Regions from separate parts of the Kocuria sp. TGY1127_2 genome, predicted to be linked through region 2. Evidence: riboswitches for the same ligand, from Rfam matches in the RefSeq annotation. Region 2 holds a riboswitch; each other region holds the start of a gene.

Region 1 (2,198 bases), 440 kb from region 2:
GTTCCGCAATCGTCACTTCACGGCATCGGCTCTCACGGTCAACGAGCTTGCCGACCTCGTGGAGCAGATGAACCGTGAAGAGGAAGAAGAAGAGGCTCCTGCTGAAGCAACCGACGAGCCGCGCGACGTCGACGCCGACGCCGCCGGTCTCGGGAACGATGCGCAGGCCAAACCCGAAAGTGACCTGGAGGCAGAGCGGGACTGAGCGACGTGAGAACAATGGCGGGCGCGTGAAGGATTCACGCGCCCGCCATTGTTCGTATCGAGGGGAGGGCTATCAGACCTCGGCCTGGCCGCCGGTCTCGACTTCTTCCTTGTGCTCCATCTTGTTGGCCAGCCGCGTGACGCTCAATTTGATGAGGGTCGCGACGACACCGCTGATCGCGGTCCAAATGACGATGTCGCGGATGCTTTCCTCGGCGTCCGGATTGCTCGACGGCGGTTCATTGCCGGTAACCTTCTTCCAGCCCAGCGTCATGACCTTATTGGCCGCGAATACTCCGGCCAAGGACGCAACCGTGGAACCGATCTTGATAACGGGATTGCTCATCCATCTCTCCTCTTCATTCGCACCGGCGGTGCGGCCGGTCACGTTCAGCTCTCTCTAGCCTAATCGTACGAGTTTGCCTTTGTCCCAATCTGCTGGGCGATTCACCGGAAGTGAAATGAGTCAGATAGACTGGGGGACGTTCAAGAACGACAGGGGAGCCTCGGATGAGGCTGAGAGTGCGAAAGCAGACCCTCGACCTGATGCGGTTAGCACCGACGTAGGGAGTCGAGATCTCGGGCGTATCCAAGAACAGTACGGGTACGGCCTCCCCTCCTGAAAATTGCAGGAGGAAGACCCATGAACACCACATCCCATCACGAGTCCGGTCAAACGGTCCAGTCGTTGAGCGAGACCGGGAGCGGAAAACATCCGAAGCGCCGGAAAGTTTCGTGGCGCGTGATCGACATCGTGATCGCCTCGGTTCTTGCCGTTGTCTGCGGCGTGATCTTCTGGATCTGGTCTAATGCCGTTTCGCCGGCAACGCAGACCGCGACGGTTGGTTTCCCACCGTTGTCGGGCCTGATCGGTGGAGGCTGGCTCATCGCGGGAGTCGTCGGCGGCTTAGTAATTCGGAAACCCGGTGCCGCGATCTACTGTGAGATTCTCGCGGCCGTTATCGAAGCCCTACTGGGCACCCATTACAGCGCCGGCGTTTTGCTGTCAGGGTTGATTCAGGGCATCGGTGCCGAGATCGTCTTCGCTCTATTCCTGTACCGCAGGTTCGGGCTTGCAGTGGCCATGTTTTCCGGCTGCGTCTCCGGCGTATTCATGGGCGTCAGCGAGGTCATGATGTATTACGGCTTCTGGGAAGCAAAGTATCAGGTCGTCTACATCGTGTGCGGCACGATTTCCGGCGTCGTCATCGCGGGACTTCTGGGTTGGGCCTTGATGAGGGCATTGATCTCGACGGGCGTTCTCGGTTCCGTTGCCGCAGGTCGTGATGCTCGGCGCAGCAGGGTTCGCCCGTGACGGTTCACGGGGCCCGGGTCCTGGCCCAGAACTTCGGTTGGCACCACGCTGGTCGAGAGGCACCCGCTTTCCACGGTGTAAATCTGGATATTCGGGCCGGTGAAAGGGTTTTGCTACTAGGCCCTTCAGGGGCAGGAAAATCGACATTGCTCCACGCGTTGGCGGGTGTGCTCGTGGACGATGACGGCGACGCCGTTCTGGGGCGGGCAACGATCAATGGCCTCGGGCCCGAACAATCGAGGGGCGCGGTCGGTCTGATGCAACAAGACCCAGAATCGTCGATCGTCCTGTCACGCGTAGGAGACGACCTCGCATTCGGCCCGGAGAATCTGGGAGCCGACCCCGCGGTTATCGTTCCGCGGTGCGAACGAGCTCTGCGTTCGGTCGGTTTGGATCTCTCGTGGGAGCGTCCCACGTCGGCGCTGTCCGGCGGCCAAAAACAACGGCTTGGATTGGCAGGGGTTCTGGCCATGGAACCCCAGCTGATCTTGTTGGACGAACCGACGGCCAACCTCGACCCAGATGGCGTCATCGAAGTTCGCGACGCCGTGTTGAACGCTGCGGAGGAATACGGTTCGACCCTGGTCGTAGTCGAGCACCGAGTCTCGGTCTGGTCCGAATTCGTCGATCGAGTGATCGTGCTCAGTCCGCACGGGGGAATCAGCCACGACGGACCTCC
Region 2 (2,198 bases):
GATCTCGCCGAGCCTCTCGACCGAGGAGCCCGGGGCCCTCCAGGCCGCATTGTGGTGCCCGCAGCCGTAGATGAACAGGTTGATGTGTGCGTGCTTCTTTCCAGCGTTCATCCTTTAACCAGCCCTCCGTCGACGATCAGGTTCTGCCCGGTCACCGCGCGGGCCCACGGGGAAGCGAAGAAGAGAATCGCGTCGGCCATTTCGTCCGGGGTGGTCACGGAACGCAGTGGCGTTCCCGCAGCGATCATGTCGAAGACCTCATCCGGAGTTGCGGAGCTCGCATCCGTTTCCCTCAACAGACCACCGGAGACCATATTGACCGTAATTCCTTCCGGGCCGAGATCCTGCGAGAACGTGCGCGTCAAGGAGAGCAGGGCGGCCTTGGCCGCCGTGTAGTCGTGGTACGGGACCACGGGGTTCTGAAACAGGTTCGTGCCGATGTTCACGACGCGCCCGAAGCCCCGTTCGGCCATACCGGGTCGGAGCGCCTGGATCATCGCGAGCGGCCCGTGGAGCGACCCGTCGATCTGTTTCTGGAATTCCTCGGCGGTGATGTCGGCGGCTTTCGACCGGGCCTCGCCGTTGAAGCTGAAGTCCACCAGGGCGTTGTTGACCAGCGTGGTCGGTGCGGTGCCGAAGAATCCGGAGGCTGACGTCGCGAACTCTCGAATGCTCTCCCCGTCCCGAACGTCAAGGGCCGCGCAACGGGCTCGGTCCGGGAATTCGTCGACGATGCGGGCGGCGTCGTCCTTGCTCTGGTGGTACCCAATGACCACCTTTGCCCCTTCGCCGAGGAAAGCGCGGCTGATGCTCTCTCCAAGGCCCCTCGCGCCGCCGGTCACCACCACGATCTGCTCGTCGATGGGCAGAACGCTCGATACGGTGGTGGGATTTTCGGTCATGGTCTTTGCCTCTCCATCGAGGCGAAGGCACCCGAAAGAGCGATTCCCGCAACCGCTGTTGCGGCACGCGGATGTAAGTGCGCTCTGCGGACATTCCCTTCGCCAGTACTAGCTGAATCAGGTTCTACGGGTTTCATCTCAGCCTCCCTTCGGAGGCACCCCGTGTCGCGCGTCTCATGTTAGCACCGCTACTCGAACAGGCCCTGCCCAACCATCTCGTCTCCGTCACGAATGCCCGCGGGCACGGCGAAGAGCGCCGATGCCTGGTGCTGGAGATACTCCGTCAGGGCATCCTGCTCCGTCATTTTCTTGAGAGTCGGGTAGAAACCTTTCCGGGGATCTCGCACGTAGGCGATGAAGAACAGACCCGCATCCAGACGCCCGAGGGAATCGTTGCCGTCCGTATAGTTGTAGCTGCGTCGAAGCATCCGATGACCCCCGTTGTTCTCAGGGGCGACGACGGCCACGTGCGAGTCCGTGGGAATCACGGGTTCCCCGTGGTCATCCTGAGCCGTGAAGTCCAGTGCTTCGAACTCGTCCGACGCCCGAGGCGAGGCGATCGACAGTGGCGCACCGTACTGCTTGTCCCGGCCGATCACCTCCTGCTGTTCGGAGAGCCGTACTCGATCCCAGATTTCGAGGTACATGTGAATCTTTCGTGCCACGAAATACGTTCCACCGTTCATCCACTGTGCGTTGGGATCATCCTCGGGCTGAACCCAAACGTTGTCGCCGAAGAGGTCATCGCCGTCTTCCGCTTTGAGGTTGGCCGTACCATCCTTGAATCCGAAGAGATTACGGGGTGTCTGCTGTCCCCTCGACGTCGAGGAACTGCGTCCGTAACCGATCTGACTCCACTTGAGCGTCGCCGAGCCGAAGGCGATGCGGGTCAGGTTTCTGATCGCGTGGACGCAGGTCTGAGCGTCATTGGAGCACGTCTGGATCAGGATGTCCCCGTCGCTGGATCCTGCCCGCAGGGCTTCGTTCGCAAATTTCGGAACCCCATCGCTCAGGATCTTGGGCATCTTGTCCTTGAGTCCAAAACGATCATTTCCGTGCTCATCGACGAAGAGCGAACGTCCGAAACCGAAGGTGATGGTCAGTCCGCTCGGCGAGTATCCCCAGGCTTCTCCGGTGTCCTCGGGCGGCATGTGGTGATTGCCCTCAGGAGCGCCGCCAACGAGTTCCCCCGCGCACATATGCTCTGCGGCGACCGTCCACTCGGAAAGCAGTTCTTTGAGTCCTCCGACATCCTGAACAGTCACATTAAAGGCGGCGGTATACATATTGTTTTGC
Region 3 (2,198 bases), 430 kb from region 2:
GCAGGCGATTCCACACAGGCGGTGGAGAAAGTTATCCACAGGTGTGCACAACGATGTGCACAACTCGAATATCTGTCCTAAGAGTGCGTTGGGGAAAATGAAACGTGCCGCTTCTCCCCAGGATCTCGAATCGAATATCGGTGAAAAAGCTGCTCGAACTACAGAAGTGTAAGTTGTCCACGACTGGGGACATCTGTGTGGATAAAGCGTTGGCGGTCGGTGCCCGGTCGCGGTCGGCTCCGCATGTTCATGCTGATCGGACGAGGGGAGAAGGGCGAGCAGCCAGGCGCTCCGGGGACCTAGGATGCCGCGGAATACAGGGAAAAATCCGGTCACAGCGCTCTCTCTGGGGACCGAATGCCAGGTCGCCCCAGGCCCTGCTTGCGTCGGGGACGACGTGAGGAAGTTGTCCACAATTATCCACAACCTTCCACAGGGAGGTGACCTCAGCGAGCGATTTCTCCACGTGTTGTGTGAAAAGTTATCCACAGGTGGGGATAAAAATCTGTGTTTGGGGTTCGTGAGGCGTCCGTGGGCAACGGTACGGGCCAGGAATGCGGAGCGACCACTGAAAAATACCTGCACGTACACACTGCAATGACAAGGTTTATGCAGTGGGGTGCGGTCTCGGACCCACCTGTTGGGAATCGATGTGGGTTTCGTGGAGTCACATTCGTGTAAGTTCTCCACACTGTGGATAGATCTTGTGGATAAACCCTCCGGACTGTCGGAAAAACATGCTTGCGGCGTTGTATGACCTTTCAGGGGCGGTTTTCATTCGCGGGACACGAGCTAAAGTGATGGGAGGCGCAATGGCGCGCCGACAGTGACAAGGGGTGCCCCGTTCGGCTGAGATAAGACCCTTTGAACCTGATCTAGCCAGCACTAGCGAAGGGATCGTCACCATGACTGATTCACCGGAAAATCACCGCGCCCCCGACGGCATCGTCGGATCGGCCGAGGCCGTTCGAGGGTCGTCACCCCTGGTCCATTGCTTGACCAACGCGGTCGTCAAAGAAATCACGGCCAACGTTCTGCTCGCCGTCGGGGCTTCGCCCGCAATGGTCGAACACCCCGACGAAGCGCGCATCTTCGCTGGGATGGCCGACGGGGTGCTTGTGAACGTCGGGACGGTCTCGGAGGATCAGATCGCGGCGATCCAGGCCGCAGTGGAAACCGCGGGATCTGCGGGTGTGCCCTGGGTTCTAGATCCGGTTGCGGTCGGAGGCCTTCCCCTACGTACCGAATTCGCCCGGGACCTCGTCACTCAACGTCCGACTGCGATTCGTGGCAACGCCAGCGAGATCGTCGCCCTGGCCGGACAGGGAAGCGGCGGCCGTGGGGTCGAGTCGACCGATGCTGTGGAAACTGCTCTCGATGCCGCGCGCTTCCTTGCGGAACGCACCGGCGGCATCGTCGCGATTTCCGGGGAGCGGGATGTGGTCGTCTCTGCGAACCGGACCACGTGGCTGACCAGTGGTCACGAATTCATGCCGCTGGTCATCGGGACGGGGTGCTCGCTCGGGGCCACGGTCGCGGCGTATCTGGGTGCCGCCCGTGCGGCTGGCCTGGCCGACCATGACGCTGTTTTGGCGGCCCACGCCCATGTGGGTGCCGCCGGCTCCTTGGCGGGTCGAACCGCCGACGGTCCCGGATCCTTCCACGTGCGGTGGATCGATTCGCTCTACGAGCTCTCCCCGGCTGGAATCGGCCGCCTTGTCGAGGTTCACGAGGAAGCCCAGTGATACCTCCCGCGACTGATTTCTCACTGTATTTTGTGACGGATACGAAGCTGTGCGGTGGTCTCGATCGTGTACCGAATGTGGTGTACGAGGCCGTGATGGGCGGCGTCGGTGTAGTTCAGGTCCGCGACAAAGAGCTATCGGATGGCCGCTTCGCTGATCTGGCGCGCGCTTGCGAGCAGCAGTTGCGTCGGGCCGAGCAGGACTCGGGCAGGTCCGCCCAGCTGTTCGTCAATGATCGACTCAGCGTCGCCGCAGATCTGGGGCTCAATGTTCACGTCGGACAATCCGACGCCGCCGCGGCGGATGCGCGTGCGGCGGTCGGACCCGACCTCATGGTTGGGCTCTCGGTATCGACACCGGGCGAGGTCCGGGCCGCGGTGGCCGAACGCCAAGCGGATGTTCTGGGCATTGGCCCGGCCTGGGCCACTCCTACCAAAACCGACGCCGCCCCGG
Region 4 (2,198 bases), 660 kb from region 2:
CGGGTATACCTCCTGTGAGGCGCGCTTGCGCCATATCAGTGTGCGCGCCGAAGCGGCCAGGGTCCATGGTTTCGAGCAATCGGGCGTCCGCGTTGCTCAAGGACGCCCCGGTGAGCAGATCGGCGCCGAGCCGTGCGCCGAGCGGAGCGAGCAAAATTCCGTGGCGCGAGTAGCCGGTTGAGACGACGACGCCCGGAGCCCCCGGCACGGGTCCGACGTACGGAATATCGTCCGGAGTCCCTGGACGCGCCCTGGCCATGGCCTCAACGAGTTCCATATCCCTCACACCCGGCACAACGGTCACGGCGTCCTCGAGCAGCTCCTGCACGCATCCCGCGTTGACTCCGGGCAGGTTGTCTTCCCGTACGCTGGCTCCGATCACCAGCCCGCCATCGGCCCGTGGGACCAGGTAGACCTGTCGTCCCAGGACTGTCGCGCGAATCGTCGCATTCACCACATGCTTTTCTCCCGGTGCGAGTTGCCCTTCGCGGAGCTTCAGCCGAAGAATATCTCCGTACACCGGCCTCAGGTCCAAGGGCAGACGGTCGAGAACCCCACCGATACGCCCATAATTCACGCCACACGCCACGAGCACCCGATCGACCCGGTGGGGGCCGCTGTCCCCCGCCGTGACGTCGTAGCCTGCTGTTCGGTCCCCCACCGGGTCGATTCTGGAAACGCTTTCCATAATCCATGCGGCGGACGGCCCGGCATGGGCGAATCCGGTGGGATCGAGATCATGGACGAGTGCAGCGCGGAGAGCCTCCAGGAGGAGACGCGGGTCCACCTGCTGATCGGTCGGCGCTTCGAATCCGCCGGCCAAGCGAGGGTTCAGGCCGGGTTCCATATCCAGCAGCCGACTCGCGGAGAGGGACCGGGTCTCCATGCCGTATTCGGTCTGGACCCGAGCATGATCTGCGGCTCGAGCCGAATCGGCGCGGTCTGCCGCAACAAGTAGCGTGCCGTTCTCGAGGTATCCGTGAGGACGATCGGTGACCCGTTCCAGTTGAGCGATGAGCTGCGGATATTCTCGCCGGGCAGCAAGCATGAGTGGGTAAAGGCCCTGCTGCCCGAACTGCACTTCACTGATGGGTGCCAACATGCCCGCTGCGGCCCGTGTCGCACCGTTTCCGGGGTCCGGATCGAAGATCGTCACCCGATGGCCCCGCAATCTCAGGTGCCACGCGGTCTGCATCCCGACGACGCCAGAACCCACTATGCCGATATGCATCGGTTACTCCTCCTCACGACGGCATGACCCGCATCGAGTTCGAATGGTCGGCGGTATCGCCCTCTCAGTCCGGCCAGCCCGGACTCCCACGTGTCTCCAGTCTATGACCTAACTCGCAAGTCCTTTAATGTTGCAAGGGTGACGACTGCCCAGAATGCACCAGACCATACTTCCTTGACCGCCCCCTCCCAAGCTCCCGGGCCCTCCCGCCTTCGCACGGAACGATCCGATCGATTGCGCTGCGCCCGACTTTATCTCTGCACGGATCTGCAGAGATTCATTCTCGGAGGTTCGGAAGCCGACGCTGTCGAAAAGCTTGATACCGCACGACTCGAAGAGTTCTACAGGGCAGCTTTTCGCGGTGGTACGGACATCATCCAGGTGCGCGACAAGCAGGTTTCCATTCGAACCGAGCTCGAGGCCCTGGACGTTCTTGTCTCGGTTGCGGGGGAAGAAGGCGGCCTTTCGGCGGCCAACGACCGTGCCGACGTCGCGTTGCTTTCAGGGGTCGACGTATTTCACGTGGGACAAACCGACCTGACCACCGAGCAGGTTCGGCGAGTTCTCGGGGAAGACATCCTTGTCGGTCGCTCTTGTCATGACAAGGCACAGGTTCGTGCCGCGTCCCAAGACTCCGGGGTGGATTACTACTGCACTGGCCCTATCTGGGAGACTCCCACCAAACCCGGGCGGGCGGCAGTGGGACTCGAATTGCCCGAGTTCGCTGCCCACATAGGCCAGAGCCTGGATTCGGCTGCCAAACCGTTCTTCGCGATCGGAGGCGTCAACATCGACACCGCGCCGCTGGTTCGGAACGCCGGGGCCGAGCGGATCGTCGTCGTACGGGCCGTAACCGCCGCCGACGACCCGGAATCCGCGGCTCGGGAGCTCAGGGCCTGCTTCTCGCCTCGGTAATCACGAGAAACATTCCGCCTACGTCGAAACTCACTGGACGCGGCCACGGAAT

What was found. A riboswitch is a leader RNA that binds a small molecule or an ion and turns the genes downstream of it on or off. The one in region 2 is predicted to bind thiamine pyrophosphate.
Region 1: another riboswitch for thiamine pyrophosphate. It lies ahead of sake_RS02805 (ECF transporter S component); the one in region 2 lies ahead of sake_RS00860 (3-oxoacyl-ACP reductase).
Region 3: another riboswitch for thiamine pyrophosphate. It lies ahead of thiM (hydroxyethylthiazole kinase); the one in region 2 lies ahead of sake_RS00860 (3-oxoacyl-ACP reductase).
Region 4: another riboswitch for thiamine pyrophosphate. It lies ahead of thiO (glycine oxidase ThiO); the one in region 2 lies ahead of sake_RS00860 (3-oxoacyl-ACP reductase).

The regions. Positions count from the first base shown of each region.
Region 1 is NZ_AP022834.1:631,933-634,130, forward strand. Features, by position in the region: gene mnhG (monovalent cation/H(+) antiporter subunit G) at 1-205, shown strand, start outside; gene sake_RS02800 (DUF4235 domain-containing protein) at 278-550, opposite strand; TPP riboswitch at 692-791, shown strand; gene sake_RS02805 (ECF transporter S component) at 848-1,519, shown strand; gene sake_RS02810 (ABC transporter ATP-binding protein) at 1,516-2,198, shown strand, end outside.
Region 2 is NZ_AP022834.1:188,619-190,816, reverse strand. Features, by position in the region: gene sake_RS00865 (LLM class flavin-dependent oxidoreductase) at 1-111, opposite strand, end outside; gene sake_RS00860 (3-oxoacyl-ACP reductase) at 108-902, opposite strand; TPP riboswitch at 979-1,075, opposite strand; gene efeB (iron uptake transporter deferrochelatase/peroxidase subunit) at 1,091-2,198, opposite strand, start outside.
Region 3 is NZ_AP022834.1:2,719,511-2,721,708, reverse strand. Features, by position in the region: TPP riboswitch at 823-915, shown strand; gene thiM (hydroxyethylthiazole kinase) at 906-1,745, shown strand; gene thiE (thiamine phosphate synthase) at 1,778-2,198, shown strand, end outside.
Region 4 is NZ_AP022834.1:2,494,762-2,496,959, forward strand. Features, by position in the region: gene thiO (glycine oxidase ThiO) at 1-1,231, opposite strand, end outside; TPP riboswitch at 1,224-1,331, opposite strand; gene sake_RS11145 (thiamine phosphate synthase) at 1,406-2,146, shown strand.